Regions from separate parts of the Streptomyces sp. NBC_00448 genome, predicted to be linked through region 2. Evidence: predicted binding sites of a transcription regulator. Region 2 holds the regulator's gene; each other region holds the start of a gene.
The links. Region 2 encodes HrcA, which represses chaperone genes, less so after heat shock. Its sites were predicted from a motif close to TTNGCACTCNGNNNNNCNGAGTGCNAA; they were not measured.

Region 1: groL (chaperonin GroEL) is a predicted target of HrcA. The motif match lies at 6,253-6,279, and genes of this name have one in related genera.
Region 3: groES (co-chaperone GroES) is a predicted target of HrcA. The motif match lies at 6,453-6,479, and genes of this name have one in related genera.

The regions. Positions count from the first base shown of each region.
Region 1 covers NZ_CP107913.1:4,083,212-4,092,638, reverse strand. The annotation lists gene OG370_RS17285 (MDR family MFS transporter) at 1-708, shown strand, start outside; gene OG370_RS17280 (alpha,alpha-trehalose-phosphate synthase (UDP-forming)) at 768-2,192, opposite strand; gene OG370_RS17275 (glucosyl-3-phosphoglycerate synthase) at 2,264-3,229, opposite strand; SAM riboswitch class I at 3,414-3,545, shown strand; gene thrC (threonine synthase) at 3,564-4,892, shown strand; gene OG370_RS17265 (MoaD/ThiS family protein) at 4,889-5,164, shown strand; gene OG370_RS17260 (cold-shock protein) at 5,666-5,869, shown strand; gene groL (chaperonin GroEL) at 6,402-8,027, shown strand; gene OG370_RS17250 (glutathione peroxidase) at 8,123-8,617, opposite strand; gene murQ (N-acetylmuramic acid 6-phosphate etherase) at 8,911-9,427, opposite strand, start outside.
Region 2 covers NZ_CP107913.1:3,252,473-3,261,899, reverse strand. The annotation lists gene OG370_RS13815 (AMP-dependent synthetase/ligase) at 1-1,555, shown strand, start outside; gene hemW (radical SAM family heme chaperone HemW) at 1,602-2,834, shown strand; gene OG370_RS13805 (DUF3097 domain-containing protein) at 2,871-3,701, opposite strand; gene OG370_RS13800 (MBL fold metallo-hydrolase) at 4,102-4,818, opposite strand; gene hrcA (heat-inducible transcriptional repressor HrcA) at 5,079-6,095, shown strand; gene dnaJ (molecular chaperone DnaJ) at 6,096-7,232, shown strand; gene OG370_RS13785 (nitronate monooxygenase) at 7,328-8,392, shown strand; gene OG370_RS13780 (16S rRNA (uracil(1498)-N(3))-methyltransferase) at 8,389-9,132, shown strand; gene OG370_RS13775 (glycoside hydrolase family 3 C-terminal domain-containing protein) at 9,280-9,427, opposite strand, start outside.
Region 3 covers NZ_CP107913.1:5,956,546-5,965,972, reverse strand. The annotation lists gene OG370_RS25730 (LysR family transcriptional regulator) at 1-455, opposite strand, end outside; gene OG370_RS25725 (aminotransferase class V-fold PLP-dependent enzyme) at 540-1,613, shown strand; gene OG370_RS25720 (GNAT family N-acetyltransferase) at 1,854-2,630, shown strand; gene OG370_RS25715 (MOSC domain-containing protein) at 2,648-3,301, shown strand; gene OG370_RS25710 (SDR family NAD(P)-dependent oxidoreductase) at 3,348-4,121, shown strand; gene groL (chaperonin GroEL) at 4,240-5,862, opposite strand; gene groES (co-chaperone GroES) at 5,997-6,305, opposite strand; gene OG370_RS25695 (class I SAM-dependent methyltransferase) at 6,551-7,744, shown strand; gene OG370_RS25690 (hypothetical protein) at 7,734-7,994, opposite strand; gene tsaD (tRNA (adenosine(37)-N6)-threonylcarbamoyltransferase complex transferase subunit TsaD) at 7,991-9,130, opposite strand; gene rimI (ribosomal protein S18-alanine N-acetyltransferase) at 9,156-9,427, opposite strand, start outside.

The sequences.
Region 1 (9,427 bases), 830 kb from region 2:
ACCGGCGCCGCCGCCCGCACCCGGGTGCTGCTGCCGCTCGCCCTCGGCGCCCTCCTGCTGTGTGCCTTCACCCTCCGCGCGCTGCGCGTCCGCGGCCCCCTCCTCGACCTGCGCCTGTTCCGCTCGCGCGGCTTCGCCGCGTCCTCCGCGCTGCTGTTCCTCTCCGGGTTCGCGCTCTTCGGCTCGATGCTGCTGCTCCCGCTCTACTACCAGCAGGTGCGGGGCGCGTCCGTCGTCGCCGCCGGGCTGCTGCTCGTGCCGCAGGGCGTCGGCAGCCTGCTGGCCCGCCCCGCGGGCGGACTCGCCGACCGGATCGGGCCGCGTCCGGTCGTACTGGCGGGGTTCGCGCTCACCGCCCTCGGCACGCTGCCCTTCGCCTTCGCCGCCCGGCACCCCCCGGGGCTCCTGCTCGCCGCCGCCCTCGTCGTGCGCGGGTTCGGGCTCAGCGCGGCCAACATCGCCATCATGCTGGGTGCCTACCGGGGGCTCGGCCGTGCGGACATCCCCCATGCCGGCGTCATCACCCGCATCGCCCAGCAGCTCGGGGGGTCCTTCGGGGCCGCCCTGCTCGCCGTCCTCCTCCAGAGCGCGCTGCGCCACCATGGAACCGGTTCGGCGTACGGCCTCACCTTCGCCGTGGTGCTCGCGCTGACGTCGGCCGCGGCCGCCCCGGCCCTCCTCCTGCCGGCTGCCGGCGTGGCCGATTGAGGACGGCGCCCTCCTCGCGGGATGGCCCGGAGAGCCCGAAAGGCCCGGATGGCGTCCGACTACCCGCCGAGCGCGTGGAGTTGGTCGAGGAACCACTGGCTCGGGGGGAGCGCGGTGGCTGCCGCGGCGAGGCGCTTGGTGCGGTCGGCACGGTCGGCCTCGGGGAGGGTGAGCGCGAGGTTGAGGGCGACGGCGGTCGCGCGGATGTCGTAGGGGTTGACGGTGAAGGCGTCGTCCCCCAACTCCTCGAAGGCGCCCGCCTCGCGGGACAGCACGAGCGCGACCCCCTGGTCGGAGACGACCGGGACCTCCTTGGCGACGAGGTTCATGCCGTCGCGGATCGGGTTGACGAGCGCCACGTCGGCGAGGCGGTAGGCCGCGAGCGAGCGGGCGAAGTCGTCGTCGACCTTGAGGATGACCGGCGTCCACCCGTCGGTGCCGAAGTCGTCGTTGATCGCGGTGGCCACCCGGGCGACCTCCGCGGTGTACTCCCGGTAGATCGCCAGGTCCTGCCGCGACGGGTAGGCGAAGGCGACGTGCACCACGCGCTCGCGCCAACCCGGGTGCTCGGTGAGGAGCTGCCGGTAGGCGTGCAGGCCGCGCACGATGTTCTTCGACAGCTCGGTGCGGTCCACCCGGACGATCAGCCGCCGCCCCGGCCCGGCCTCCGCGCGCAGCGCCGCCATCCGCTCGCCGACGTCGGGCCGCTGCGAGCGCTCGCGCAGGAACTCCCCGTCGGCGCCCAGTCCGTGCACGCCCAGCCGGGTGGTCCGGCCGCGGTACGTGACCGCCTCGCCGTCGGCGGATACCTCGGCGCCCAGCACGTCGGCGCAGCACGCGGCGAACGCGGCGGCCCAGCGGCGGGTGAGGAACGCGGCCCGGTCGGCGCCGAGGATGCCTTCGAGCAGGTGCGCGGCCACGTCGTCGGGCAGCAGGCGGAAGTAGTCCGGCGGGGCCCACGGCGTGTGCGAGAAGTGGCCGATCCGCAGGTCGGGGCGGCGCTCGCGGAGCAGCGCGGGCACCAGCGCGAGGTGGTAGTCCTGCACGAGGACGGCGGCGCCCTCGGCGGCCTCCTGGGCGAGCGTGTCGGCGAACGCCGCGTTGTACGCCTCGTAGGCGGCCCACTGGCCGCGGAACTCCTCGTCGAAGACCGGCTCGAACGGGGTCTGGTAGAGCAGGTGGTGCACGAACCACAGCACCGAGTTCGCGATGTCGTTGTACGCCGAGTGGAACACCTCCGGCGGCACCGCGATCATCCGCACCCCGGGCTCGGCGACGCCGCGCCGCACCGCCTCCCGGTCACCCTCCGAGAGCGCCGCGCACACCCACACGGCGCCCGCGTCCGGGCCGATCGCGCTCAGCCCCGAGACGACGCCGCCGCCACCGCGACGGCTCCCCAGGGTGCCGTCGGCTGCCACGGTGTACGACACCGGGCCGCGGTTCGACGCGACCAGAATCCGGGCACCCTGCGAAGATCCCTCCATGCCGCGAGCCTAGCCATTTGCCGCGCAGCTCAAACGTGTATTCGGTGCCCTTCGCCCGTCGCGATGCCGCGCTACGCCGCTCGGCGGGCGAGGTATTCCGGCAGGACGCTCATGGGGGGCCGCTCCTCCGTGTCGACCGGGTGGGTGCTGGGGACGAAGGCGGCGCCGGAGCGGCCGAACTGCGTGAGCCGCGGCCGTACCAGCTGTCCCCGGGCGAGCCGGACCTGCGCGGTCCGGTAGATCGCCGCCGCCATCCGCCCGAGCGCCTGGCCGTCCTGGTGCCGGTGATGGCGCACCCCGACGTCGACCTGCCCGAGCGCGTCCAGCCCGACCAGGCCCAACGCATCGATGAGCATGCCGAGTTCGACGCCGTACCCGACCGGGAACGGGAGCCGTTCGAGCAGCGAGCGGCGGGCCGCGTACTCGCCGCCGAGCGGCTGGACGAAGCCGGCCAGCTGCGGCCAGTGCAGGTTGAGCAGGGGGCGGGCGACGAGTTCGGTGACGCGGCCGCCGCCCGCGGGCACCACGGTCCCGCCGGTCTCCAGCGGGCGGTCGTACATCGCCTTGACCAGCTGCACGGCGGGCTCGGTGAGCAGCGGCCCGACGATCCCGGAGACGAAGCGGGCGTCGAACCCGCGCAGGTCCGCGTCGACGAAGCAGACGATCTCGCCGCTGGTCACCAGCAGCGACCGCCACAGCACCTCGCCCTTGCCGGGCACGGCCGGCAGCCGCGGCAGGATCGCGTCCCGGTCGACCACGCGGGCGCCCGCCGCGGCGGCGACCTCGGCCGTACGGTCGGTCGAGCCGGAGTCGACGACGACCAGCTCGTCCACCAGCGGCACTTGCGCGGACATCAGGTCCCGGCGGATCGCGGCCACGATGGCACCGACGGTGTCCTCCTCGTCCAGCGCCGGCAGCACCACGCTGACCGTGCCCTGGCTGCCGGCCGCGCGTTTGGCGGCGAGCAGCAGGTCAAGCGGCCGGTCGGCGGCCGACCACGACCTCCCGCGCAGCCAGTGCTCCACCTCGTCGAGCACGTGAGTCCTCTCCCTCGGACACGCCCTGATGCCGGGCGTGTGATCCATCTCGCGGTGCGGACGACTATCTCAACCGCCACCCGTGTCGGTTACAGTCTTGAACAACGCGTGACGCCACCGCATGCCGGGGGCGTGGCGCGTGACAAACGCGACGGGTGCGGTCCGTACCGCCCGGTCGCCATACCGCTCATCCAGAGGGGCAGAGGGAACGGCCCGTAGAAGCCCCGGCAACCCTCCCGCCGACCGCGAGGTCAAGCACGGTGGGGAAGGTGCCAATTCCGTCTCGTGACGCGCCCGCGTGCGAGGAAGATGAGGAGAAAGGGCCTCGCCTGTCATGGCTGCGCAAACCGTCGCAAGTACCACCACCACCGACTCCGCCCTCGGCGCCCAGGGTGCCCAGGACGCCGGAGCACCCGCACCGTTCGGACCGGCCGCCGCGCTGTCCTGCCGGGAGTGCGGCACCCGCTATCCGCTGAGCCCGGTCTTCGCCTGCCTGGAGTGTTTCGGGCCGCTCGAAGTGGCCTACGACCTTCCGACCGGCGACCCCGAGGCGCTGCGCGCGCGGATCGAGGCCGGGCCGACCAACATCTGGCGGTACGCCCCGCTGCTGCCGGTGCCGGTCGACGTCGCCACCAAGCCGAACCTCAACCCCGGCTGGACCAAGCTCGTCAAGGCCGACAACCTCGCCCGCGAACTGGGCATCACCGGCGGCCTGCACGTCAAGGACGACTCCGGCAACCCCACCCACTCCTTCAAGGACCGGGTGGTCGCGATCGCGCTGGAGGCCGCCCGCACCTTCGGGCTCACCACGCTGTCCTGCTCCTCCACCGGCAACCTGGCCGGCGCGGTCGGCGCCGCAGCCGCCCGGGCGGGCTTCCGCTCCTGCGTGTTCATCCCGCACGACCTGGAGGCCGGCAAGGTCGTGATGGCCGCGGTCTACGGCGGCGAACTGGTCGGCATCGAGGGCTCCTACGACGACGTGAACCGCTTCTGCTCCGAGCTGATCGGCGACCCGATCGGCGAGGGCTGGGGTTTCGTCAACGTCAACCTGCGGCCGTACTACGGCGAGGGCTCCAAGACGCTCGCCTACGAGATCGCCGAGCAGCTCGGCTGGCGGCTGCCCGACAACCTGGTCATCCCGATCGCGTCCGGCTCGCAGCTCACCAAGATCGACAAGGGCCTCAAGGAACTGATCGCGCTCGGCCTGGTCGAGGAGAAGCCCTACAAGATCTACGGTGCCCAGGCGGAGGGGTGCTCCCCGGTGTCGGCGGCCTTCAAGGCCGGGCACGACGTCGTGCGGCCGGTGAAGCCGGACACCATCGCCAAGTCGCTGGCGATCGGCAACCCGGCGGACGGCCCGTACGTCCTGGACATCGCCCGGCGCACCGGCGGGGCCGTGGAGGACGTGAACGACGAGCAGATCGTGGACGCGATCAAGCTGCTCGCGCGGACCGAGGGCATCTTCGCCGAGACCGCGGGCGGTGTGACCGTCGGCGTGCTGAAGAAGCTGATCGAGTCCGGGCAGCTCGACCCGGCCGCCGAGACCGTCGTGCTCAACACCGGCGACGGACTGAAGACCCTGGACGCGGTGGCGCCGACCACCGGACCGACCGCGACCATTCGCCCGACCCTTGCCGCATTCCGAGAGGCTGGCCTCGCATGAGTGCTTCCGTACGTATCCCCACCATTCTCCGCACCTACACCGGCGGCCAGGCCGAGGTGTCCGCCGAGGGTTCGACCCTCGCCGAGGTGATCGGCTCGCTCGAGCGCGATCACAAGGGCATTTCGGCGCGCGTGCTGGATGACGCAGGAAAGCTGCGGCGCTTTGTGAACGTGTATGTCAACGACGACGACGTGCGGTTTTCCCAAGGGCTGGAGACGGCCGTGCCGGATGGCGCGAGCGTCTCGATCATTCCCGCGGTAGCCGGCGGCTGAACCTCGCGGACGGACTTCGTCTCGGCGACCGAACCGGCCGCCGCCCAGCGGGAGTTGGTCCGCCGGTGCGGGTTCTGGCGGTTTGTGCCCCGTTCACCCCTTCGGGTGGACGGGGCATCCGCGTCACAGGGTGGTAGTTGAAAAGTTGTACAGTTGCCGGGGGCAATCTCGTAGCGCGGACACCCGGTCGAGCCGGCTGCGGCGATTTATCGCCAAATTCACGAACGAATTCTCCGTTTCGCCCTCTATGTCCGGCCCGGGTTGCCCCGGCTTATCGTTTTTTCTCGGACTATTTCCGATGGGTCGCGCCCAGAATTCTCGTCCGATTGACCTGTTGCAGACGGCATCCGTGCAGATACATTCAGCCGCGGTCGACGCGTTCCGGCGCACGCCCCCCAGGACCCCCACCTGTCGACGGTAAGGGGTGAACGGGTGGGTGAGGTCTGACCCGGGCCCGTGAAGTGCGGGGCCGCGATAGGGCCAGCAATAGGGGAGTTAGGAATGGCTCAGGGCACCGTCAAGTGGTTCAACGCGGAGAAGGGCTACGGCTTCATCGCGGTCGACGGTGGTGCGGATGTCTTCGTCCACTACAGCGCGATTCAAATGGACGGGTACCGCACCCTCGAAGAAGGCCAGCGGGTCGAGTTCGAGATCTCGCAGGGTCAGAAGGGGCCGCAGGCGGACATGGTCCGTCTCGCCGGCTGACTTCACGGCGCGTTCGGCCATCGACGCGACCTTTCACACGGAGGAGCCGCACCCCACGGGGGTGCGGCTCCCCCTTTTCCCGCCCGGGTGCCCACCCAGGGGTGCTGGGGGCACCTCCCAGGCGAAGCTCTGGGGGGAGGAACTGCGCGAGCGGCCACCGACGGGCAGGCGGCCCGGCAACTCGCCGCGGGGGCTGGGCCGGCGGGCGCGGCGCGCCACGGAAGCGGCCGAACACGCAGGTCCGCGTGGGTGCGACCCACGCCGCAAGGGCGCCCCTGCCCACGGGGGGTGGGCGCCGCCCGCCCGCGAGGGAGCCCCTCCAACGAGGCGTGGGCACCCGAGGACCGCTTGCACTCGCACAGGGAGAGTGCTAATCATTGGCGTTAGCACTCTCCCTGTGAGAGTGACAGCAGGGCCGGGTCGGTGAGGGTCGTACGGGTGCCGGGAAGGAACCGGTGGCCGGCGGTCCGTCCGTCGCGGGCACCACACGGTCCCGAGCGCAAACAACCCAGTCCGCGGAGGACACTTCACCATGGCCAAGATCATCGCGTTCGACGAGGAGGCACGGCGCGGCCTTGAGCGCGGGATGAACCAGCTCGCCGACGCCGTCAAGGTCACCCTGGGCCCCAAGGGCCGGAACGTGGTCCTCGAAAAGAAGTGGGGCGCCCCCACGATCACCAACGATGGTGTCTCCATCGCCAAGGAGATCGAACTCGAGGACCCGTACGAGAAGATCGGCGCCGAGCTGGTCAAGGAAGTCGCGAAGAAGACCGACGACGTGGCCGGTGACGGCACGACGACCGCGACCGTCCTGGCCCAGGCTCTGGTCAAGGAGGGCCTGCGCAACGTCGCCGCGGGCGCCAACCCGATGGCCCTCAAGCGCGGGATCGAGAAGGCCGTCGAGGCCGTCTCCGCCGCGCTGCTGGAGCAGGCGAAGGATGTGGAGACCAAGGAGCAGATCGCCTCCACCGCCTCCATCTCCGCCGCCGACACCCAGATCGGCGAGCTGATCGCCGAGGCCATGGACAAGGTCGGCAAGGAAGGCGTCATCACCGTCGAGGAGTCGCAGACCTTCGGGCTCGAGCTCGAGCTCACCGAGGGCATGCGCTTCGACAAGGGCTTCATCTCCGCCTACTTCGCCACCGACCTGGAGCGGATGGAGGCGTCGCTCGACGACCCCTACATCCTGATCGTCAACTCCAAGATCTCCGCGGTGAAGGACCTGCTTCCGCTGCTGGAGAAGGTCATGCAGTCCGGCAAGCCGCTGCTGATCATCGCCGAGGACGTCGAGGGCGAGGCCCTCTCCACCCTGGTGGTCAACAAGATCCGCGGCACCTTCAAGTCCGTCGCCGTCAAGGCCCCGGGCTTCGGTGACCGCCGCAAGGCCATGCTCGGCGACATCGCCATCCTCACCGGTGGCACCGTCATCTCCGAGGAGGTCGGCCTCAAGCTGGAGAACGCGGGCCTCGACCTGCTCGGCCGCGCCCGCAAGGTCGTCATCACCAAGGACGAGACGACCATCGTCGACGGCGCCGGTGACACCGAGCAGGTGGCCGGCCGGGTCAACCAGATCCGCGCCGAGATCGAGAACAGCGACTCGGACTACGACCGCGAGAAGCTCCAGGAGCGCCTGGCGAAGCTGGCCGGCGGCGTGGCCGTCATCAAGGCCGGTGCCGCCACCGAGGTCGAGCTCAAGGAGCGCAAGCACCGCATCGAGGACGCGGTGCGCAACGCCAAGGCCGCCGTCGAGGAGGGCATCGTCGCCGGTGGTGGCGTGGCCCTGCTCCAGGCGTCCGCCGTCTTCGAGAAGCTGGAGCTGGAGGGTGACGAGGCGACCGGCGCTGCCGCCGTCAAGATCGCCCTCGAGGCCCCGCTGAAGCAGATCGCGGTCAACGCCGGCCTCGAAGGCGGCGTCGTGGTGGAGAAGGTGCGCAACCTCACCCCCGGCCACGGTCTGAACGCGGCCACCGGTGAGTACGTCGACCTCGTCGCCGAGGGCATCATCGACCCGGCGAAGGTGACGCGCTCCGCGCTGCAGAACGCGGCCTCCATCGCCGCGCTCTTCCTCACCACCGAGGCGGTCATCGCCGACAAGCCCGAGAAGGCGGCCCCCGCGGGCGCCCCGGGTGGCATGCCCGGCGGTGACATGGACTTCTGATCCCCCCGGATCGGCGTCCAGCACACGCGTGACGACGGCGCCCCCTCCCTTCCCGGGAGGGGGCGCCGTCGCGCGTGCGGGAAGGTGTGCGCGGATCAGCCCTGGAGCACGGACTCGACCGCGGCGCGCAGTTCGGGGTCCTGCGGGGTGATGCCCGGGCGGAAGCGGGCGACGACCTGGCCGGCCGGGTCGACCAGGAACTTCTCGAAGTTCCACTGCACGTCGCCGGCCTCGCCCTCGGCGTCCGCCTGGCCGGTCAGCGTCCGGTAGACGGGGTGCCGGTCGGGGCCGTTGACCTCGACCTTGTCCGTCATGGGGAAGGTCACACCGTAGGTCGTGGAGCAGAACTCCTGGATCTCCGTGTTCGTGCCCGGCTCCTGCCCGCCGAACTGGTTGCAGGGGAAGCCGACGACGGTGAAGCCCCGCCCCGACAGCTCCTTGTGCAGTTCTTCCAACGCGGTGTACTGCGGGGTCAACCCGCACTGGCTGGCGACGTTCACCACGAGTGCGGCTTTTCCGCCGGTCAGTCGGCCGAAGGTGGTCTCCTCGCCTGCCAGTGTGGTCAGGCCCAGCTCATTCAGATCGCTCATCCCCCCATCATGCTCCACCCGTCCCGGGGGGAAGCGACCCACCGGGGTGCCTGGCGCTGTCGGCCGAGGGACCACCTGCCGGTGGTGGGCTTGTCGCGCCGTTCTCCCCCTGGCTTCGCCGGGAGGTACCCCCACCCCCAGGGCTTCGCCTGGGAGGTGCCCCCAGCGCCCCTGGTTTTGTGCGGCTCTTTCCGCGGAAGAAGCCGCGGTTGCTCAGGGGCGCGGGGAACCGCGCGCGCAACCACCCACTGACAGGTGGTCCCTGAACCGGCAGAACACGGCACCCCGGTGGGTCAGTTCACCGCGTCAAGCGCCTTGCGGAGGTGGCCGTTGGAGGCGGCGAGGAGGCGGAGGGCGGTCGGGGCGTCCACCTTCGCCAGGAGGGCCAGGATCGCCGGCTTGACCTCGCCGTCGGTCGCGCTGAGCGCCTCCTCGATGGCGGCGTCGGCCGCACCCGTGGCGAGGGCGACGATACGGCGCGAGCGCGCCCGCAGCTTCTCGTTGGACGCCCGCACGTCGACCATCAGGCTGCCGTAGGTCTTGCCGAGCCGGATCATCGTGATCGTCGAGAGCATGTTGAGCACGAGCTTCTGGGCGGTGCCGGCCTTCAACCGGGTGGAGCCGACCACGAGTTCGGGCCCGACCACGACCTCGATGCCGTGGTCGGCGGCCGCGGCCAGCGGCGACCCGGCGTTGCAGGACAGCCCGACGGTCAGCGCACCGGTCCGGCGGGCGGCCTCGACCGCGCCGAGGGCGTACGGCGTGCGCCCGGACGCGGAGATCCCCACCACGCTGTCGGCTTCGGTGAGG
Region 2 (9,427 bases):
CGACGAGACCGCGTTCATCCTCGCCGACTCCGACAGCCGGGTGCTGATCGCCGAGGACGCGGTCCAGCTCGCCAAGGCCCGCGAGCGGCGCGCCGACCTGCCGGACCTCGCGCACGTCGTGGTCATCGACCCGACGGGCGCCGACGCCGCCGACAGCGACGGCTGGGTGCTGTCCCTCGCCGACCTGGAGAAGCGCGGCGCCGCCTATCTGGAGCGGCACCCGACCGCCGTCACCGACGCCATCGGCGCGCTCGCCAAGGACCAGCTCGCCACCCTCATCTACACCTCCGGCACCACCGGCCGCCCCAAGGGCGTGCGCCTGCCGCACGACGCGTGGGCGTACATGGCCCGCGCCATCGAGGCGGTCGGCCTGCTCGACGAGAACGACGTGCAGTACCTGTGGCTGCCGCTCGCGCACGTCTTCGGCAAGGTGCTCACCGCCGGGCACATCACCATCGGCCACGTCACCGCCGTGGACGGCCGGGTCGACAAGATCATCGAGAACCTGCCGGTGGTCCGGCCCACCTACATGGCCGCCGTGCCGCGGATCTTCGAGAAGGTCTACAACGGGGTCGCCGCCAAGGCCAGGGAGGGCGGCAACGCGAAGTACAAGATCTTCCTGTGGTCCGCCCAGGTCGCCCGCGACTACGCCAAGGCGGCGCAGAACAGCATGCGGCTGACCGGCACCCCGTCCGTGCCGCTGCCGCTGCGCAGCAAGCACGCGGTCGCCGACCGGCTGGTCTACGCGAAGCTGCGCGAGGCGTTCGGCGGCCGGCTGCGCGCCTGCGTCTCCGGGTCCGCCGCGCTCGCCCCCGAGATCGGCTTCTTCTTCGCCGGCGCCGGCATCCACATCCTGGAGGGCTACGGCCTCACCGAGTCCAGCGCGGCGAGCTTCGTCAACCCCGGCGAGTCCTACCGCACCGGCACCGTCGGCAAGGCGCTGCCCGGCCTGGAGGTCCGGATCGGCGAGGACGGCGAGGTCCTGCTGCGCGGCCCCGGCATCATGCAGGGCTACCACGGGCTGCCCGAGCAGACCGCCGAGGTGCTGGAGCCCGACGGCTGGTTCCACACCGGGGACATCGGTGAGCTGTCGCCCGACGGCTTCCTGAAGATCACCGACCGCAAGAAGGACCTGATCAAGACCTCCGGCGGCAAGTACATCGCGCCGGCCGAGGTCGAGGGTCAGTTCAAGGCGGTGTGCCCGTTCGTCAGCAACGTCCTGGTGGTCGGCGGCGGCCGCAACTTCTGTACGGCGCTGCTCGCCCTCGACGAGCCGACGCTCCTGGGGTGGGCCGAGGACAACGGCCTCGGCGGCCGGCCCTACGCGGAGGTGGTCGGCACCGACCAGGTGCGCGAGCTGATCGACGGGTACGTCCAGGAGGTCAACGCCGGGCTCCAGCGGTGGCAGCAGATCCGCCAGTTCCGCATCCTCCCGCGCGACCTCGACGTCGAGCACGGCGACCTCACGCCCAGCCTCAAGCTGAAGCGGCCGGTCGTCGAGCGCGAGTTCGCCCCGCTGATCGACGAGATGTACCAGGGCGCCCGCGAGGCCTGAGGACGGCGCCGCTGAGGGCTCCTCCCGGGTGACGGATACTGGACGAATGCCTTCCGTACTCCCCGAGGGGGAACCCGTGCCCGCGGACGGCGGTCTGCCGCCTTCCGCGTTCGAGGGCGTCGAAGACCGCCCGCTCGGGTTCTACCTGCATGTGCCGTACTGCGCCACGAGGTGCGGGTACTGCGACTTCAACACGTACACCGCGAGCGAGCTGCGGGGCTCGGGCGGGGCGCTGGCGTCGCGGGAGAACTACGCGGACGTGCTGGCGGAGGAGGTGCGGCTGGCCCGGAAGGTGCTGGGCGACGACCCCCGCGAGGTCAGCACCGTGTTCGTCGGCGGCGGCACTCCCACGCTGCTGCCGGCCGCCGACCTCGGCCGGATGCTCGCCGCGATCAGGGCGGAGTTCGGGCTCGCCGCCGACGCCGAGGTGACCACGGAGGCGAACCCGGAGTCCGTCGACCCGGTCTATCTGGCCGAACTGCGGGCCGCCGGCTTCAACCGGATCTCGTTCGGCATGCAGAGCGCCCGGCAGCACGTGCTGAAGGTGCTGGACCGCACGCACACCCCCGGCCGCCCCGAGGCGTGCGTCGCCGAGGCCCGCGCCGCCGGGTTCGAGCACGTGAACCTCGACCTGATCTACGGCACCCCCGGCGAGAGCGACCAGGACTGGCACGCGTCGCTGGACGCGGCGATCGGCGCCGAGCCCGACCACGTCTCGGCGTACGCGCTGATCGTGGAGGAGGGCACCGGGCTGGCCCGCCGCATCCGGCGCGGCGAGGTGCCGATGACCGACGACGACGTGCACGCCGACCGCTACCTGATCACCGAGGAGCGGCTGTCGGCCGCGGGCTTCGGCTGGTACGAGGTCTCGAACTGGGCCACCGGGCCCGCCGCGCGCTGCCGCCACAACGAGCTGTACTGGACCGGCGCGGACTGGTGGGGCGCGGGTCCCGGCGCGCACAGCCACGTCGGCGGGGTGCGCTGGTGGAACGCCAAGCACCCGGGCGCCTACGCGCAGGCCCTCGCCGAGGGGCGCACCCCCGGGGTCGGCCGGGAACTGCTCGGCGCGGAGGACCGGCGGGTGGAGCGGGTCCTGCTGGAGCTGAGGCTCGCCGACGGCTGCCCGCTGGCGATCCTCGCGGAACAGGGCGCGAAGGCCGCCGCCCGCGCGGTAAGGGACGGTCTCCTGGAGCCCGGCCCTTACGCGGAGGGCCGCGCCGTCCTCACGCTGCGCGGCCGGCTGCTCGCCGACGCCGTGGTCAGGGACCTGGTCGACTGACGCCCGCGGCCGGCCGCCCCGTCGCCGCCTCCCGCACTACGGCGCCGTCACGAAGTCGATCAGGTGCTCCACGGCCCCCAGCAGCTCGGGCTTGAGGTCCTTGTACGACGCCACCGACGCCAGGATGCGCTGCCACGCCTCGCCCGTGGTCAGGTCCGTCCAGCCCAGCGCCCGGCACACGCCCGTCTTCCAGTCCTCGCCGCGCGGCACCCGGGGCCACTCCGGGATGCCGACCGACGACGGTTTCACGGCCTCCCACACGTCGATGTACGGGTGGCCGACCACCAGCACGTCGGCGCCGGTGACCGACGATGCGATCCGGGACTCCTTGGAGCCCGGCACCAGGTGGTCCACCAGCACGCCGAGGCGGGCGTCCGGGCCGGGGGAGAACGCCGAGACGATCGCGGGCAGGTCGTCGACGCCCTCCAGGTACTCCACGACGACGCCCTCGACCCGCAGGTCGTGGCCCCACACCCGCTCCACCAGCTCCGCGTCGTGGCGGCCCTCCACGTAGATCCGCCCGGCCCGGGCGACCCGTGCCTTCGCGTCCGTCACGGCGATCGAGCCCGACGCCGACAGCAGCGGGCCGCGCGGGGCCGGTGCGGCCGCGCGCGGGCGTACGAGGGTCACGGTGCGGCCGTCGATCAGGAAGCCGCGCGGCGCCATCGGGAACACCCGCAGCTTGCCGAAGCGGTCCTCCAACGTCACGGTCAGGCCCTCGGCGGTCTTCTCGACCCGGACCACGGCTCCGCAGAACCCCGTGCTCACCTCTTCGACCACCAGGTCCCGCTCCGCGGCCACCTCCGGCGCCGCGTCGGACTTCTTCCAGGGCGGGGTGAGGTCAGGGTCATAACTCCTGCTACGCATGCGGATGATCGTAGGGCCTGACCCCCCGGGTTTCCCGGATCTCCCGCCCCGGGACCACCCGTCGTGCCCACCCCCCACGACAACCCGCCGTCTTGGCTGCCCGCCGTCCCCGCCTTGCCGGGGTGGCGGGCCATCGCCGTCTCGGCTGAGGCACGTTCCCGGCCGCAGGGCGGTGGCCTGCCGAGCGCGCAGTTCCCCGCGCCTCCGGGGTTTGTGCGGCTCCCTCCGCGAAAAGAGGGTCACCTACCAAGGTGCGCGGGGAACTGCGCGACAAGCAGGCCACCGGCGCGCGGACGGGGACGGCGGGCAACCAAGACGGCGCGAATCCGAAGGGGCGCGGGGAACTGCGCGGCAAGCCACCCACCGAGGGGTGGTCCCGGGGCCGACAGGACGGGGCAGCCTAGGGGGTCAGGGCATCCCGCAACCCGCGGACAAAGCGGGCGTCGACCACCGCGCCGTGGCCGGGGACGTAGCGGGCCGTCTCGCCCCCGAGGGCGAGGAGGGCGTCGAGGGTGGTCGGCCACTCCGCCGAGTGGGCGTCGGGGCCGGCCTGGGGCTCGCCGGACTCCTCGACGAGGTCCCCGCAGAAGACCACCGTGGGATCGCTGGCGGTGGCGCCGGGCACGTGCACGACGAGGTCGTGGTCGGTGTGCCCGCGGCCGGGGTGGACCAGCAGTACCGGGCGGTCGCCGAGATCGAGGGCGAGCCGGTCGGCGACCGGGTGCGTCGGGCGGCGCAGCGCGTCGGCCGCGTCGGCCGCCTCCGCGGGGTCGGTGCCGTGCGCCACCGCGTCCGCGCGCAGGACGTCTCCCTCGCGCCGCAGCAGACCGTCGAGCGCGCGATGCCCGTACACCTCGGCGTCCGGGAAGGCCGCGGTGCCGAAGACGTGGTCGAAGTGCCCGTGGGTGAGCACCACGTGGGTGACCGGGCGGCCGGTCAGCGCCTCGGCCTGGGCGCGCAGCTCCGCCCCCTCGCGCAGCGTGGACCCGGTGTCGACCAGCAGCACCCCGTCCGCGCCGACCACCAGCCCGATGGTCACGTCGAGGTGCGGCAGCCGCCGCCTGGCGACTCCCGGCGCGAGGTGCTCCCACACCGACCCGCTGTCCTCATCGCTCACGACTCGACGCTATCGCCATGCCCGCCGCGCCGCGCGCCGCACCCCCGGGACCCGCCCCGGCCGCGCGCGGTACCGTACCCACCGCGTGCGGCACCGTACGTACCGCGCGTATCGCCCGTACCGCCCGCCGCGCGAGACCGTATCCCCGGCGCTCTTGCCGTGCCCTTGCCGCCGCGCCGTACACTGACTGCGGGAGCGCTGGCACTCGAAACGGAGGAGTGCCAGGCCGCAGGGCCGGGACGCCGGGTTGGAGGTGCGCGATGTTGAGCGAACGCAGGCTGGAAGTGCTGCGTGCCATCGTTCAGGACTACGTCGGCACCGAGGAACCGGTCGGTTCCAAGGCGCTCACCGAGCGGCACTCGCTGGGAGTGTCCCCGGCCACCGTGCGCAACGACATGGCGGTCCTGGAGGACGAGGGGTACATCGCGCAGCCCCACACCAGCGCCGGCCGTATCCCCACCGACAAGGGCTACCGGCTCTTCGTCGACAAGCTCGCCGGCGTCAAGCCGCTGTCGGGCGCCGAGCGGCGCGCCATCCAGAACTTCCTCGAAGGCGCCGTCGACCTCGACGACGTGGTGGCCCGCACCGTGCGGCTGCTCGCGCAGCTCACCCGGCAGGTCGCCGTCGTGCAGTACCCGTCGCTGACCCGCTCGTCGGTGCGCCATGTGGAACTGCTCTCGCTCGCGCCGGCCCGGGCGATGCTCGTGCTGATCACCGACACCGGCCGGGTCGAGCAGCGGATCATCGACTGCCCGGGGCCGGTCGGCGAGACGGTCCTCGCTGACCTGCGCGCCCGGCTCAACAGCCGTGTCACCGGCTGCCGTTTCCCCGAAGTGCCGCCGCTGGTGCAGGACCTGGCGGACAGCTTCGACCCCGACGACCGCCCGTCGGTCGCCACGGTGCTCGCCACCCTCCTCGAAACCCTCGTCGAGGAGAAGGAGGAGCGGATCATGCTGGGCGGCGCGGCCAACCTGACCCGGTTCCACCACGACTTCCCGCTCACGATCCGGCCGGTGCTCGAAGCGCTCGAGGAGCAGATGGTGCTCCTCAAACTCCTCGGGGAGACCGCCGACGGCACCATGACGGTCCGGATCGGGCATGAGAATTTTCACGAGGGCCTCAATTCCACCTCCGTGGTGGCGGTCGGCTACGGTTCGGGCGACGAGGCAGTCGCCAAGCTAGGCGTGGTCGGACCGACCCGCATGGACTACCCCGGAACGATGGGAGCGGTACGCGCAGTGGCACGTTACGTCGGACAGATCCTGGCGGAGTCGTAGGTGGCCACGGACTACTACGCCGTACTCGGCGTACGCCGCGACGCGGGCCCGGACGAGATCAAGAAGGCCTTCCGCCGCCTCGCCCGCGAACTGCACCCGGACGTCAATCCGGACCCGAAGACGCAGGAGCGGTTCAAGGAGATCAACGCGGCCTACGAGGTCCTCTCCGACCCGCAGAAGAAGCAGGTCTACGACCTCGGCGGCGACCCGCTGTCCGCCGCGGGCGGGGGCGGCGGCCCGGGCGGCTTCGGCGCGGGCTTCGGCAACTTCAGCGACATCATGGACGCCTTCTTCGGGCAGTCCTCGCAGCGCGGCCCGCGCTCGCGCACCCGGCGCGGCCAGGACGCGATGATCCGGCTGGAGATCGAGCTGGACGAGGCCGCGTTCGGCACCACCAAGGACATCCAGGTGGACACCGCGGTCACCTGCGGCACCTGCAACGGGGAGGGCGCCGCGCCCGGCACCTCCGCGCAGACCTGCGACATGTGCCGCGGTCGCGGCGAGGTCTCGCAGGTCACCCGCTCCTTCCTCGGCCAGGTCATGACCTCGCGGCCGTGCCCGCAGTGCCAGGGCTTCGGCACCGTGGTGCCCACCCCGTGCCCGGAGTGCGCGGGCGACGGCCGGGTGCGCTCCCGGCGGACCCTGACGGTGAAGATCCCGGCCGGCGTCGACAACGGCACCCGCATCCAGCTCGCCGGCGAGGGTGAGGTCGGCCCCGGCGGCGGCCCGGCCGGCGACCTGTACGTGGAGATCCGCGAGCTGCCGCACGCGGTCTTCCAGCGCCGCGGCGACGACCTGCACTGCACCGTCACCATCCCGATGACCGCGGCCGCGCTCGGCACCAAGTGCCCGCTGGAGACGCTGGACGGCCTTGAGGAGGTCGACGTGCGGCCCGGCACCCAGTCCGGCCAGTCGATCCCGCTGCACCAGCGCGGCATCACCCACCTGCGCGGCGGCGGGCGCGGCGACCTCATCGTGCACGTCGAGGTGGTCACCCCGCACAAGCTCGACGCCGACCAGGAGGACCTGCTGCGGCGGCTGGCGAAGCTGCGTGGCGAGGAGCGGCCCACCGGGCAGTTCGCGCCCGGCCAGCAGGGGCTGTTCTCCCGGCTGAAGGACGCCTTCAACGGGCGGTGAGGACGCCGTTCGCGGGGCGGGCCCGCCGTTGGCGGTCTCCCGCCCCGGCCACCCCGCGGCACCTGGCGCGGCACCCTACGTGACACGATGACCACATGCCCGCGTTGACCGATCTCTCCTCCTACTCGGCGTACCCGATCGTGCAGGCCCCGATGGCCGGCGGCGCGTCCAACCCGCGGCTGGCGGCCGCGGTGGCGGGCGCCGGCGCCCTCGGCTTCCTCGCCGCCGGGTACAAGACGTCCGAGGCGATGTACCAGGAGATCCGGCAGCTGCGGGACGCCACGTCGCAACCCTTCGGGGTGAACTTGTTCATGCCGCAGCCCGGCACCGTCGATCCGTCCGCGGTCGAGGTCTACGCCGAGCAACTCGCCGGCGAGGCCGCCTGGTACGGCACGGCGCTCGGCGACCCGGAGGCGGGCTCCGACGACGGGTACGACGCCAAGGTGGCGATCCTGCTGGAGGACCCGGTGCCGATGGTGAGCTTCACCTTCGGCTGCCCCGACCGGACCGTGCTGGACGCGTTCGCGAAGGCCGGCACCTACACCGTCGTCACCGTCACCACGCCCGCGGAGGCGCTGGCCGCGCAGTGGGCCGGGGCCGACGCGCTGTGCGTGCAGGGCGTCGAGGCCGGCGGCCACCAGGGCACCCACCGCGACGACCCCCAACTCGACGGCACCGGTTTCGGATTGCTGTCGCTGATCACGCAGGTCCGCGAGGCGGTGCAACTGCCGATGATCGCCGCCGGCGGGCTGATGCGCGGCGAGCAGATCGCCGCCGTGCTCGCCGCGGGCGCCTCCGCGGCCGCGCTCGGCACCGCGTTCCTGGTCTGCCCGGAGTCCGGCGCGTCCGCCCTGCACAAGCGGGCGGTCACGGACCCGGTGTACGCCCGTACCGAGTTGACCCGCGCGTTCACCGGCCGCCCGGCCCGCGGCCTGCTCAACCGCTTCGTCCGCGAGCACGGCCGCTACGCCCCGGCCGGCTACCCGCAAGTGCACCACCTGACCCAACCCGTTCGCCGGGCCGCGGCCGACCTCGGCGACCCGCAGGCGATGGCGCTGTGGGCCGGGCAGGGCCACCGGCTGGCCCGGGAGCTGTCGGCGGGCGCGCTCGTGGAGACCCTGGTCGCCGAACTCCACGCCGCTCAGGGGGCCCACGCATGACCGCCCCTGTCTTCCTGGTCGGCCCCGACGCGCTCGACGGCTCCCCGGCGACGGTACGGCTCGACGGCGCGGAGGGCCGGCACGCGGTGTCGGTGCGGCGGCTCCAGGTCGGGGAGGAGATCGTGCTGACCGACGGGACCGGGCGCGGGGCGAGCGGCGTGGTCGCCGCGGTCACCGGCAAGGACGTCCTCGACGTCGAGGTGCGCGAGCCGCGCGCCGAGCCGGCGCCGGCCGTGTCGGTCACCGTCGTCCAGGCGCTGCCCAAGGGCGACCGCGGCGAACTCGCCGTGGAGACCATGACCGAGGCCGGGGTGGACGCGCTGGTGCCGTGGGCGGCGGCCCGCTGCGTGACGCAGTGGCGCGGCGAGCGCGGCGCGAAGTCCCTGGCGAAGTGGCGCTCCACCGCCCGGGAGGCCGCCAAGCAGGCCCGGCGGCTGCGGTTCCCTTCGGTCGCCGAGCAGGTGACGACACGTCAGCTCTGCGCGCTGCTCGCCGCCGCCGACTTCGCCGCGGTGCTCCACGAGGAGGGCTCCGCCCCGCTGGCCGGCGCCCGACTCCCCACCACCGGTTCCGTGGTGCTGGTGGTCGGCCCCGAGGGCGGCGTCGCCCCGGAAGAGCTGGCCCTGTTCGCGGACGCCGGCGCGGCCGCCTACCGGCTGGGCCCCACGGTGCTGCGCACCTCGACAGCGGGGGTGGCGGCGGTGTCCGTGCTGATGGCCCGAACGGGCCGTTGGTCGTAGGGCGCCCCGCGCCCCCGGGTATGTGACCCTCTTCTCGCGGAGGGAGCCGCACATACCCAGGGGCCCGGGGAACCGCGCGAGCAACCCACCACCGGGCAGGTGGTCCCTCGACCGGGGTCCAGGGGCACCCTGGGGGGTCAGGGCACCCTAGCCCTGCTTCCAGACCTGGTTGGCCGCGCCGGTGCAGTCCCAGATCTGCACCTGGGTCCCGGGAGTGGTGGACTCGTCGGTGTCGTCCAGGCACCTCCCCGAACTCGGGTTGAGCAGCGCCCCGTCGGCCTGCGGCTGCCAGACC
Region 3 (9,427 bases), 2.7 Mb from region 2:
TCCACGTACCGGAACGCGAGCGTGATGTCGCAGTCGCCGGCCCGCAGCATCTCCACCGACCGGGGCGGCTCCGCCTCGACCAGCGAGACGCGGGTGTCCGGATGGCGGGCGCGCAGATCGGCCACCGCGGTCGGCACGAGCGTGGAACTGCCCGAGGGGAAGGAGGCGAGCCGGACCCGTCCGGCCCGCAGCCCGGCGATCGCCGCGACCTCCTCCTCGGCCGCGGTCAGCCCGGCGAGGATGCCCGCCGCATGCCGCACCAGCACCTCGCCGGCCTCCGTCAGCCGCATCTCGCGGGCACCGCGGACCAGCAGCGGGGTGCCCGCCGCGCCCTCCAGCGCCTTCATCTGCTGGCTCACCGCCGGCTGGGTACAGCCCAGTTCGCGGGCCGCGGCGGAGAAGGAACCGGTACGGGCCACCGCGCGCAGCACTCGTAGATGTCGTGCCTCGATCACCCCACAACCATAAGCGGAGCTTGGGTGCACACGACAGACATCGTTGATGGACTTTGGGACGGTGGGCCGTCAGGCTCAGGAGTCATGGACACCGACGCCTCCCGCTTCCAGGAAATCGTCAGCTCCGAGTACGCGGGCATCGCGCCCGGGTACCTCAACACGGCCAGCCACGGGCTGGCGCCGGCCCGCACCGCCGCCGCGCTGCGGTCCGCCGTCGACGCGTGGGCGGCCGGCCGGCCCGACCTCGACGGATACGAAGCCGCGGTGGCCGCCGCGCGGGCCGCGTACGCCGGGCTGGTCGGCGTCGCCGTCGAGCGGGTGGCGCTGGCCAGTACCGTCGCCGAGGCGGTCGGCCTGATCGCCGCGGCGCTGCCCGCCGGGGCGGAGGTGGTCGCCTTCGAGGGGGACTTCAGCTCGCTGGTCCAGCCCTTCGCGGCCCGCGCGGACCTGAAGCTGCGGCTGGTGCCGCTGGAGGGGATCGCCGACGCGGTCCGGCCCTCCACCGCGCTGGTCGCGGTCAGCGGTGCGCAGTCCGCGGACGGCCGGGTGGCCGACCTCCCGGCGATCCGCTCGGCCGCCGCGGCGGCCGGGGCCCGTGTCCTCATCGACGGCACCCAGTCGGTGGGGTGGCTGCCGCTGTGCGCCGACGACTACGACTTCGTGGTGGCCCACGGCTACAAGTGGCTGGTGAGCCCGCACGGGGCCTGCTTCCTCACGGTGCGGGAAGGGGCGGAGGGCGCCCTGTCCGCCGGCTCCGCCGGGTGGTACGCCGCGGCGGACCGCTGGGCGAACTGCTACGGCCCGATCGAGCGGTTCGCGGCCGCCGCGCACGCCTTCGACTCCCGCCCGGCGTATCTGCCGTTCGTCGGTGCCGCCGCGTCCCTCTCGCTCCTCACCGAGTTGGGTGTGGACGCCGTCCGCGCCCACGACCTCGCGCTCGCGGCGCGCCTGCGCGAAGGGTTCGCCGCGCTCGGGTACCCCGCGGTACCGGGGGACTCGGCGATCGTCTCGGTGCCGGGGGCGCCCTCCTCCTACCCGAGCCGTCTTTCCGCCGCCGGCATCCGTTTCTCCGCGCCCCTCGGCGCCATCCGTCTGGCGGTCCACCTCCACAACACGTCTGCCGACGTGGAGCGGGTCCTGAACGCCCTTGCTCCCTGAGGGGCCCCTGACCCCCCGGGGTGCCTCGTACTGTCGGCTCCGGGACCACCTCCCGGTGGGTGGCTTGTCGCGCCGTTCTCCCCCAGAGCTTCGCCTGGGAGGTACCCCCACGCGCCCCTGGATATGCCCGGGTCCCCCCGGGGCAAGGGGAACTGCGCCACCAACCACCCACCGGCCGCAAGGTCCCGGGGCGGGGAAAAGAGGGAGCCCGGGGGGACAGGGGCGCCCTAGAGTGCGGGGATGGACATGGGGCAGCTGCGGGAGACGTTTGACGGGCAGATCCGGCGGGGGGCGGGACCGGTGACGGCGGAGGGGGTCGTGCGTCTGGTCGAGGGCGACGGCCCGAACGGATGGGCCGGAGTCGTGTGGTCGGGGTTCACCGCGGAGGAGGGCGCGAAGGCCGACCGGGCGATCGCCGCGCAGCGGACATGGCTGCGCTCCCCCGAAGGCAAGGGCCGCGAGTTCGAGTGGAAGCTGTACTCGTACGACCTGCCCGCGGACCTCCCCGAGCGCCTGACCGCCGCGGGGTTCACCGCCGAACCCCCGGAGACCCTGATGGTCGCGGAGATCGCGGCGCTGCCGACGGACACCCCGGCGCCGGAGGGTGTCCGGCTGGAGCCGGTGACGGACGCGGCGGGCGTGCACCTGATCGCGGACGTGCACGACCAGGCGTTCGGCACGGACTCCGCCCGTCTGAGGGAGCGGCTGCTGGCCGAAGTGGGCGGTCCCGACGTGGAGATGACCGTGGCGATGGCGGGCGAGCGGCCGGTGTGCGGCGCCCGGATGGAGTTCCACCCGGGCACGGAGTTCGCGAGCCTGTGGGGCGGCGGCACCGTCGAGGAGTGGCGCGGCCGCGGCATCTACCGCGCGCTGGTCGCGCACCGGGCCCGTATCGCCGCCGCGCGCGGCTGCCGCTACCTCCAGGTGGACGCCTCGGACCAGAGCCGGCCGATCCTGGAGCGGTTGGGCTTCGCCGCGCTGGCCGTCACCACTCCGTACGTCCTCGCGGCGGACTGACGAAGGGGCGGCGGGCGATGGACTGGAAGGTGCTGACCGTCAACATCGGTCGGCCGCAGCCGAATCGGTGGAAGCAGCTGCCCGCGACCGGTATCGACAAGCGGCCGGTCCCCGGTCCGGTGGCCGTGGCGGCGCCGGGTCCGAAGGGAACCGGCGCGGTCGGGCTCGCGGGCGACCGGGTGTACGACGTGAAGCACCACGGCGGCGACGACCAGGCCGTGTACGCGTACGCCCGGGAGGATCTGGACCGCTGGCAGGAGGAGTTGGGCCGGGAGTTGCCCAACGGCTCCTTCGGGGAGAACCTGACCACGGCCGGGATCGACGTCAACGCGGCGCTGATCGGGGAGCGTTGGCGGATCGGCTCCGCGCTGCTGGAGGTGTCCTGCCCGCGCATCCCGTGTGCCACCTTCGCCGGATGGCTGGCGGAGGGCGGGTGGACCCGGCGGTTCGTGCGGGCCGCGCGGCCGGGACCGTATCTGCGGGTGATCGAGCCGGGCGAGGTCAGCGCGGGCGACGCGGTGGACGTGGTGGACCGGCCGGCGCACGAGGTGACCGTGGCGATGGCGTTCCGCGCGGTGACCAGCGAGCCCGAACTGCTGCCGCTGCTGGTCGACCTGGCCGCCTTCCCGGCCGCGGACCGGGCGCAGATCCGGCGGCGGCTGGACCGCTGACCGCGGCGGGGCGCCAGGCGCGGCCCGGCCCTTCTAGGGTGGCGGTATGACGACTTCTCTGGTGACCGGGGCGACCGCGGGCCTCGGCGCGGCCTTCGCCCACCGGCTCGCCGCCGACGATCACGCCCTGGTGCTGGTCGCCCGGAACGCCGACCGGCTCGCCCGGTTCGCGGCGGACCTGCGCGAGCGGCACGGCGTCGAGGTGGAGGTGCTGGCCGCCGACCTCGCGACGGACACCGGGATCGAGGCGGTCGAGGCGCGGCTGCGCGACTCCGCCCGGCCGGTGGACGTGCTGGTGAACAACGCCGGGTTCGGCCACGGCGGCACCTTCCTCGACGTGCCCGTCGAGGACGAGGTGCGGATGATCAAGGTGCACTGCGAGGCGGTGCTGCGGCTGACCACGGCCGCGGTGGAGGGGATGCGGGAGCGGCGGCGCGGCTTCGTGGTGAACGTCGCCTCGGTCGCGGCCTATGTGCCGCGCGGCACGTACGGCGCGAGCAAGGCGTGGGTGGTGCGGTTCACCGAAGGGCTGTCGCACGAACTGCGCGGCTCGGGGGTGCGCTTCGTCGCCCTGTGCCCGGGGTTCGTGCGCACCGAGTTCCACGCCCGGGCCGGCATGGACGCCTCCCGGCTGCCGTCGTGGGCCTGGCTCGACGCGGACGCGGTCGTCGCCACCGCCCTGCGCGACCTGGCCAGGGGCCGCACGATCAGCGTGCCGTCGGCCCGCTACAAGGTGGCGGTCTCGCTCGCCCGCCATGTGCCGCCGGCCCTCTTCGGCGCGGCCTCCAGCCGGACCGGCCGGTTCGACCCGAAGGGCTGACCGCGCGGCGCGGGCCGGCCACTGCGGGAATCCACCGCGGGAACGACCGGGGCCCGCCACTCCGTGAACGGGGTGGCGGGCCCTCGGGGCCTCAAGGGGCCTCGGACGCGGGTGTGCGTCAGTGGCTGTGGCCGTGACCGCCGGCAGCGGCCTCCGGCTCCTCTTCCTTCTTCTCGACGACCAGGGTCTCGGTCGTGAGCAGCAGGGAGGCGATGGACGCCGCGTTCTCCAGGGCGGAGCGGGTGACCTTCACCGGGTCGATGACGCCGGCCTTGACCAGGTCGCCGTACTCGCCGGTGGCGGCGTTGAAGCCGTGGCCCTTGTCGAGCTCGGCGACCTTGGAGGTGATGACGTAGCCCTCCAGGCCGGCGTTCTCGGCGATCCAGCGCAGCGGCTCGACCGCGGCGCGGCGCACGACGGCGACACCGGTGGCCTCGTCGCCGGACTTGCCCAGGTTGTCGCCGAGCACCTTGACCGCGTGCACGAGCGCGGAGCCACCGCCGGAGACGATGCCCTCCTCGACGGCCGCGCGGGTCGCGGAGATCGCGTCCTCCAGGCGGTGCTTCTTCTCCTTCAGCTCGACCTCGGTGGCCGCGCCGACCTTGATCACGCAGACGCCGCCGGCCAGCTTCGCGAGGCGCTCCTGGAGCTTCTCGCGGTCCCAGTCGGAGTCGGTGCTGGTGATCTCGGCCTTGATCTGGCCGACCCGGCCCTCGATCTCGGCCTTGTCTCCGGCGCCGTCGACGATGGTGGTCTCGTCCTTGGTGACGGTGACCCGGCGGGCGGAGCCCAGCAGGTCGAGACCGGCCTGGTCGAGCTTGAGGCCGACCTCCTCGGCGATGACGGTGGCGCCGGTCAGCGTGGCGATGTCGCCCAGCATGGCCTTGCGGCGGTCACCGAAGCCCGGGGCCTTGACCGCGACCGCGTTGAAGGTGCCGCGGATCTTGTTGACCACGAGGGTGGAGAGTGCCTCGCCCTCGACGTCCTCGGCGATGATCAGCAGCGGCTTGGAGGAGTTGGCCTGGATGACCTTCTCCAGCAGCGGCAGCAGGTCCTGGATCGAACCGATCTTGCCCTGGTGGATGAGGATGTACGGGTCGTCGAGGACGGCCTCCATCCGCTCCTGGTCGGTGACGAAGTACGGCGACAGGTAGCCCTTGTCGAAGGCCATGCCCTCGGTGAAGTCCAGCTCGAGCCCGAAGGTGTTGGACTCCTCGACGGTGATGACACCGTCCTTGCCGACCTTGTCCATCGCCTCGGCGATCAGGTCGCCGACCTGCTTGTCCTGCGCGGACAGGGCGGCGACGGCGGCGATGTCCTCCTTGCCCTCGATCGCGCGGGCGGAGGAGAGCAGCTCGTCGGAGACCGCCTTGACGGCCGCGTCGATGCCCTTCTTCAGCGCGGCGGGGGAGGCGCCGGCGGCGACGTTGCGCAGGCCCTCGCGGACCAGCGCCTGCGCCAGCACGGTCGCGGTGGTGGTGCCGTCACCCGCGATGTCGTTGGTCTTGGTCGCCACCTCCTTGACGAGCTGGGCGCCCAGGTTCTCGTACGGGTCCTCGAGCTCCACCTCGCGGGCGATGGTCACGCCGTCGTTGGTGATGGTCGGGGCGCCGAACTTCTTGTCGATCACGACGTTGCGGCCCTTGGGGCCGATGGTCACCTTCACGGTGTCGGCGAGCTTGTTGACACCGCGCTCAAGGGCGCGACGGGCGTCCTCGTCGAACTTAAGGATCTTGGCCATGCCTGCGAACTACCTCGTCTACTCGTATGTCGTCGTCAGTCAGTGAGGACGGTCAACGAAACCGCCCCGGCCCCGGCCGGAAGAGGGCGCGGAGAATCCGGGGCGGGATCACGGCTGGTGGTGAAGCCGGAAAATTACTTCTCGATGATCGCGAGAACGTCGCGGGCCGAGAGGACGAGGTACTCCTCGCCGTTGTACTTCACCTCGGTGCCGCCGTACTTGCTGTAGAGCACGACGTCGCCGACGGCGACGTCGAGCGGCAGCCGGTTGCCGTCCTCGAAGCGGCCCGGGCCCACGGCCAGGACGACGCCCTCCTGGGGCTTCTCCTTGGCGGTGTCCGGAATGACCAGGCCCGAGGCCGTGGTCTGCTCGGCGTCGAGCGGCTGGACCACGATGCGGTCCTCAAGCGGCTTGATGGCAACCTTGGTGCTGGCGGTCGTCACGATCCGACCTCCCCCTTCAAAGGGCTCACGGGAGTGTCTGTCTGGGTCGGCGACCTGGTAGGCCCGTCGTCGCGGGTGCCGGACCTGCCCGTCGCTGAGTTCTGGCACTCAGCGGTGCCGAGTGCCAGAACCGAGACTAGGACGCGCTTAGCACTCGGTCAAGCGGAGTGCCAGCGGCGCCGCACATACGGGTGTACCCGCGGCCCCGTCCAAGGGGCTTCACCCGGGGCACGGACAATGGGCGGGTGAAACCCGAGGACTTCGACGCGCTGCTCACACCCGAGGGGCAGGCCCTGCTCGCCGAGCTGCGTGAACTGGACCCCGCCGACGAACTGGCGGCCGCCACCCGGCTGCGGCGCACCCACGACATCGCGCTGGTCTCCGCCGCCCTCGGGCAGAGCCGGCTGCGGCAGCGCGCCGCGGCGAAGTTCGCGGCCAAGGACGCCGCGCGGATGTACTTCACGCCCGACGGCGTCGAGCAGGCGACCCGCGCGTCGGTCGCCGCGCACCGGGCGGAGCGCTTCCGCGCGCTGGGCGTACGGCGGCTGGCCGACCTGTGCGGCGGCATCGGCGGCGACGCGGTCGCGCTGGCCCGCGCCGGTATCGAGGTGCTGGCGGTGGACCGCGACCCGCTCACCTGCGCGGTGGCCCGGGCGAACGCGCAGTCGCTGGGCCTGGCCGACCGGATCGAGGTGCGCTGCGCGGACGTCGCGGAGGTGGACACCGCCGGGTACGACGCGGTGTTCGTGGACCCGGCGCGCCGCTCGGGCCGCGGGCGCACGTTCGACCCGGAGGCGTACTCCCCGCCGCTGTCCTGGGCGTTGGCGGCGGCCCGCACCGTCCCGCACGCCGCGGTGAAGGTGGCGCCGGGCATCCCGCACGAGGCGCTGCCCCAGGACGCGGAGGCGGAGTGGGTCTCGGACCGGGGCGAGGTGAAGGAGGCGGCGCTGTGGTTCGGCACCGCGCCCGGCACCGTACGCGCCACGCTGCTGCCGGGCGGGGCGGACCTCGCCGCGCGCGGCCTGCCGCCGGACCCGCCGGTGCGGCCGGTGGGGCGGTACCTGTACGAGCCGGACGGCGCGGTGATCCGCGCGCACCTGGTCGCCCTGGTGGCGGACGAGGTGGGCGGCGGGCTGATCGACCCGACCATCGCGTACGTGACCGGCGACGCGCCGCACCCGACGCCGTACGCGGCGGCGTACGAGATCCGGGACGCGCTGCCGTTCGGGCTCAAGCGGCTCAAGGCGCTGCTGCGGGAGCGCGAGGTGGGGCGGCTGACCGTGAAGAAGCGCGGATTCGCCATGGAACCCGAGGAGTTGAGGCGCCGGGTACGGCCGCAGGGGCCGAACGAGGCGACGGTGTTCCTGACCAGGATGGCGGGGGCGCCGGCGATGCTGGTCGGCGAGCCGGTGGCGTGGGACGGCCGGATCAGGGTCTGACCGCGACCGACACGAACCGCCAGCGGTGCACCTGACGGCGGACCAACTCCGCCGGCGGGTCCGGGAGTTCGGGCAGCTCGGCGCCGTAGGGCGCGTCCCACCAGGTGATGACGAGCACCCGGTCGCCGGGCGCGGTCAGGTACTCCGCCCGCTCGGGCGCGCCGGACAGCTCCTGCCGCCGTGCCCAGTCCAGGAGTTCGGCGCCGCGGTCGTCGGCCGCGGCCGCCTCCCACATCAGCGTGACGGTCATCCGTACAGGTTGTCCTTGCTCAACTCGTGCACATGGTCGTGGTCGTGGGGATGTGCGTGGTCGTGGCCGTGGGGGTGCTGCTCGTCGTGGGTGTGGCCGGGCACCGAGACCTCGGTGACCGGCAGCGAGGAGTCGGCCGGCAGGTCCAGGGTGGAGGCCGAGCGGCCGCGGGCGACCATCTCGGCGCCGAGCGCGGCGACCATGGCGCCGTTGTCCGTGCACAGCCCGGGGCGCGGCACCCGCAGCCGGATGCCCGCGTCCTCGCACCGTTGCAGGGCCAGCGCCCGCAGCCGGGAGTTGGCGGCCACTCCCCCGCCGATCATCAGGTGGTCGACGCCGTTGTCCTTGCAGGCGCGGACGGCCTTGCGGGTCAGCACGTCGACCACGGCCTCCTGGAAGGACGCCGCCACGTCGGCGACCGGTACGTCCTCGCCGTCCCGGCGGCGCGCCTCGACCCAGCGGGCGACGGCGGTCTTCAGGCCGGAGAAGGAGAAGTCGTAGATCGGGTCGCGGCCGCCGGTCAGGCCGCGCGGGAAGGCGATCGCCCGCGGGTCGCCGTCGCGGGCGTAGCGGTCGATCACCGGTCCGCCGGGGAAGCCGAGGCCGAGCACCCGGGCGACCTTGTCGAACGCCTCGCCGGCCGCGTCGTCGATGGTCGCGCCCAGTGGGCGGACGTCGCTGGTGATGTCGGGGGCGAGCAGCAGCGAGGAGTGACCGCCGGAGACCAGCAGGGCCATCGTCGGCTCGGGCAGCGCGCCGTGTTCGAGCTGGTCGACACAGATGTGCGAGGCGAGGTGGTTGACCCCGTACAGCGGCTTGCCGAGCGCGTAGGCGTACGCCTTGGCGGCCGAGACGCCGACCAGCAGCGCGCCCGCCAGCCCGGGCCCGGCGGTGACCGCGATGCCGTCGAGGTCGCGGGCGCTGACCCCGGCGTCCTTCAGGGCGCGCTGGATGGTGGGGACCATCGCCTCCAGGTGCGCCCGGCTGGCGACTTCGGGCACCACCCCGCCGTAGCGGGCGTGCTCGTCGACGCTGGAGGCGACGGCGTCGGCGAGCAGGGTGTGGCCGCGGACGATGCCGACGCCGGTCTCGTCGCAGGAGGTCTCGATACCCAGGACCAGGGGTTCGTCAGCCATCAGTTCCTCAGATCCTCAGAATTCCTCAACGAAGGTCGGCCGCGAAGGTCCGCGCGGGATCGGCCAGCCGCATCACGAGCGCGTCCACGTTGCCGGGCTGGTAGTAGCCCCGGCGCACGCCGATGGGCTCGAAGCCGAAGCGCTGGTAGAGCCGCTGGGCGCGGGCGTTGTCCACCCGCACCTCCAGCAGCACCTCGTGGCACTCGGCGGCGGTGGCGGCCCGCAGCAGCTCGGTGAGCAGCCGGCCGCCGAGGCCGCTGCCCCACTGGTCGCGGGCGGTGGCGATGGTCTGCACGT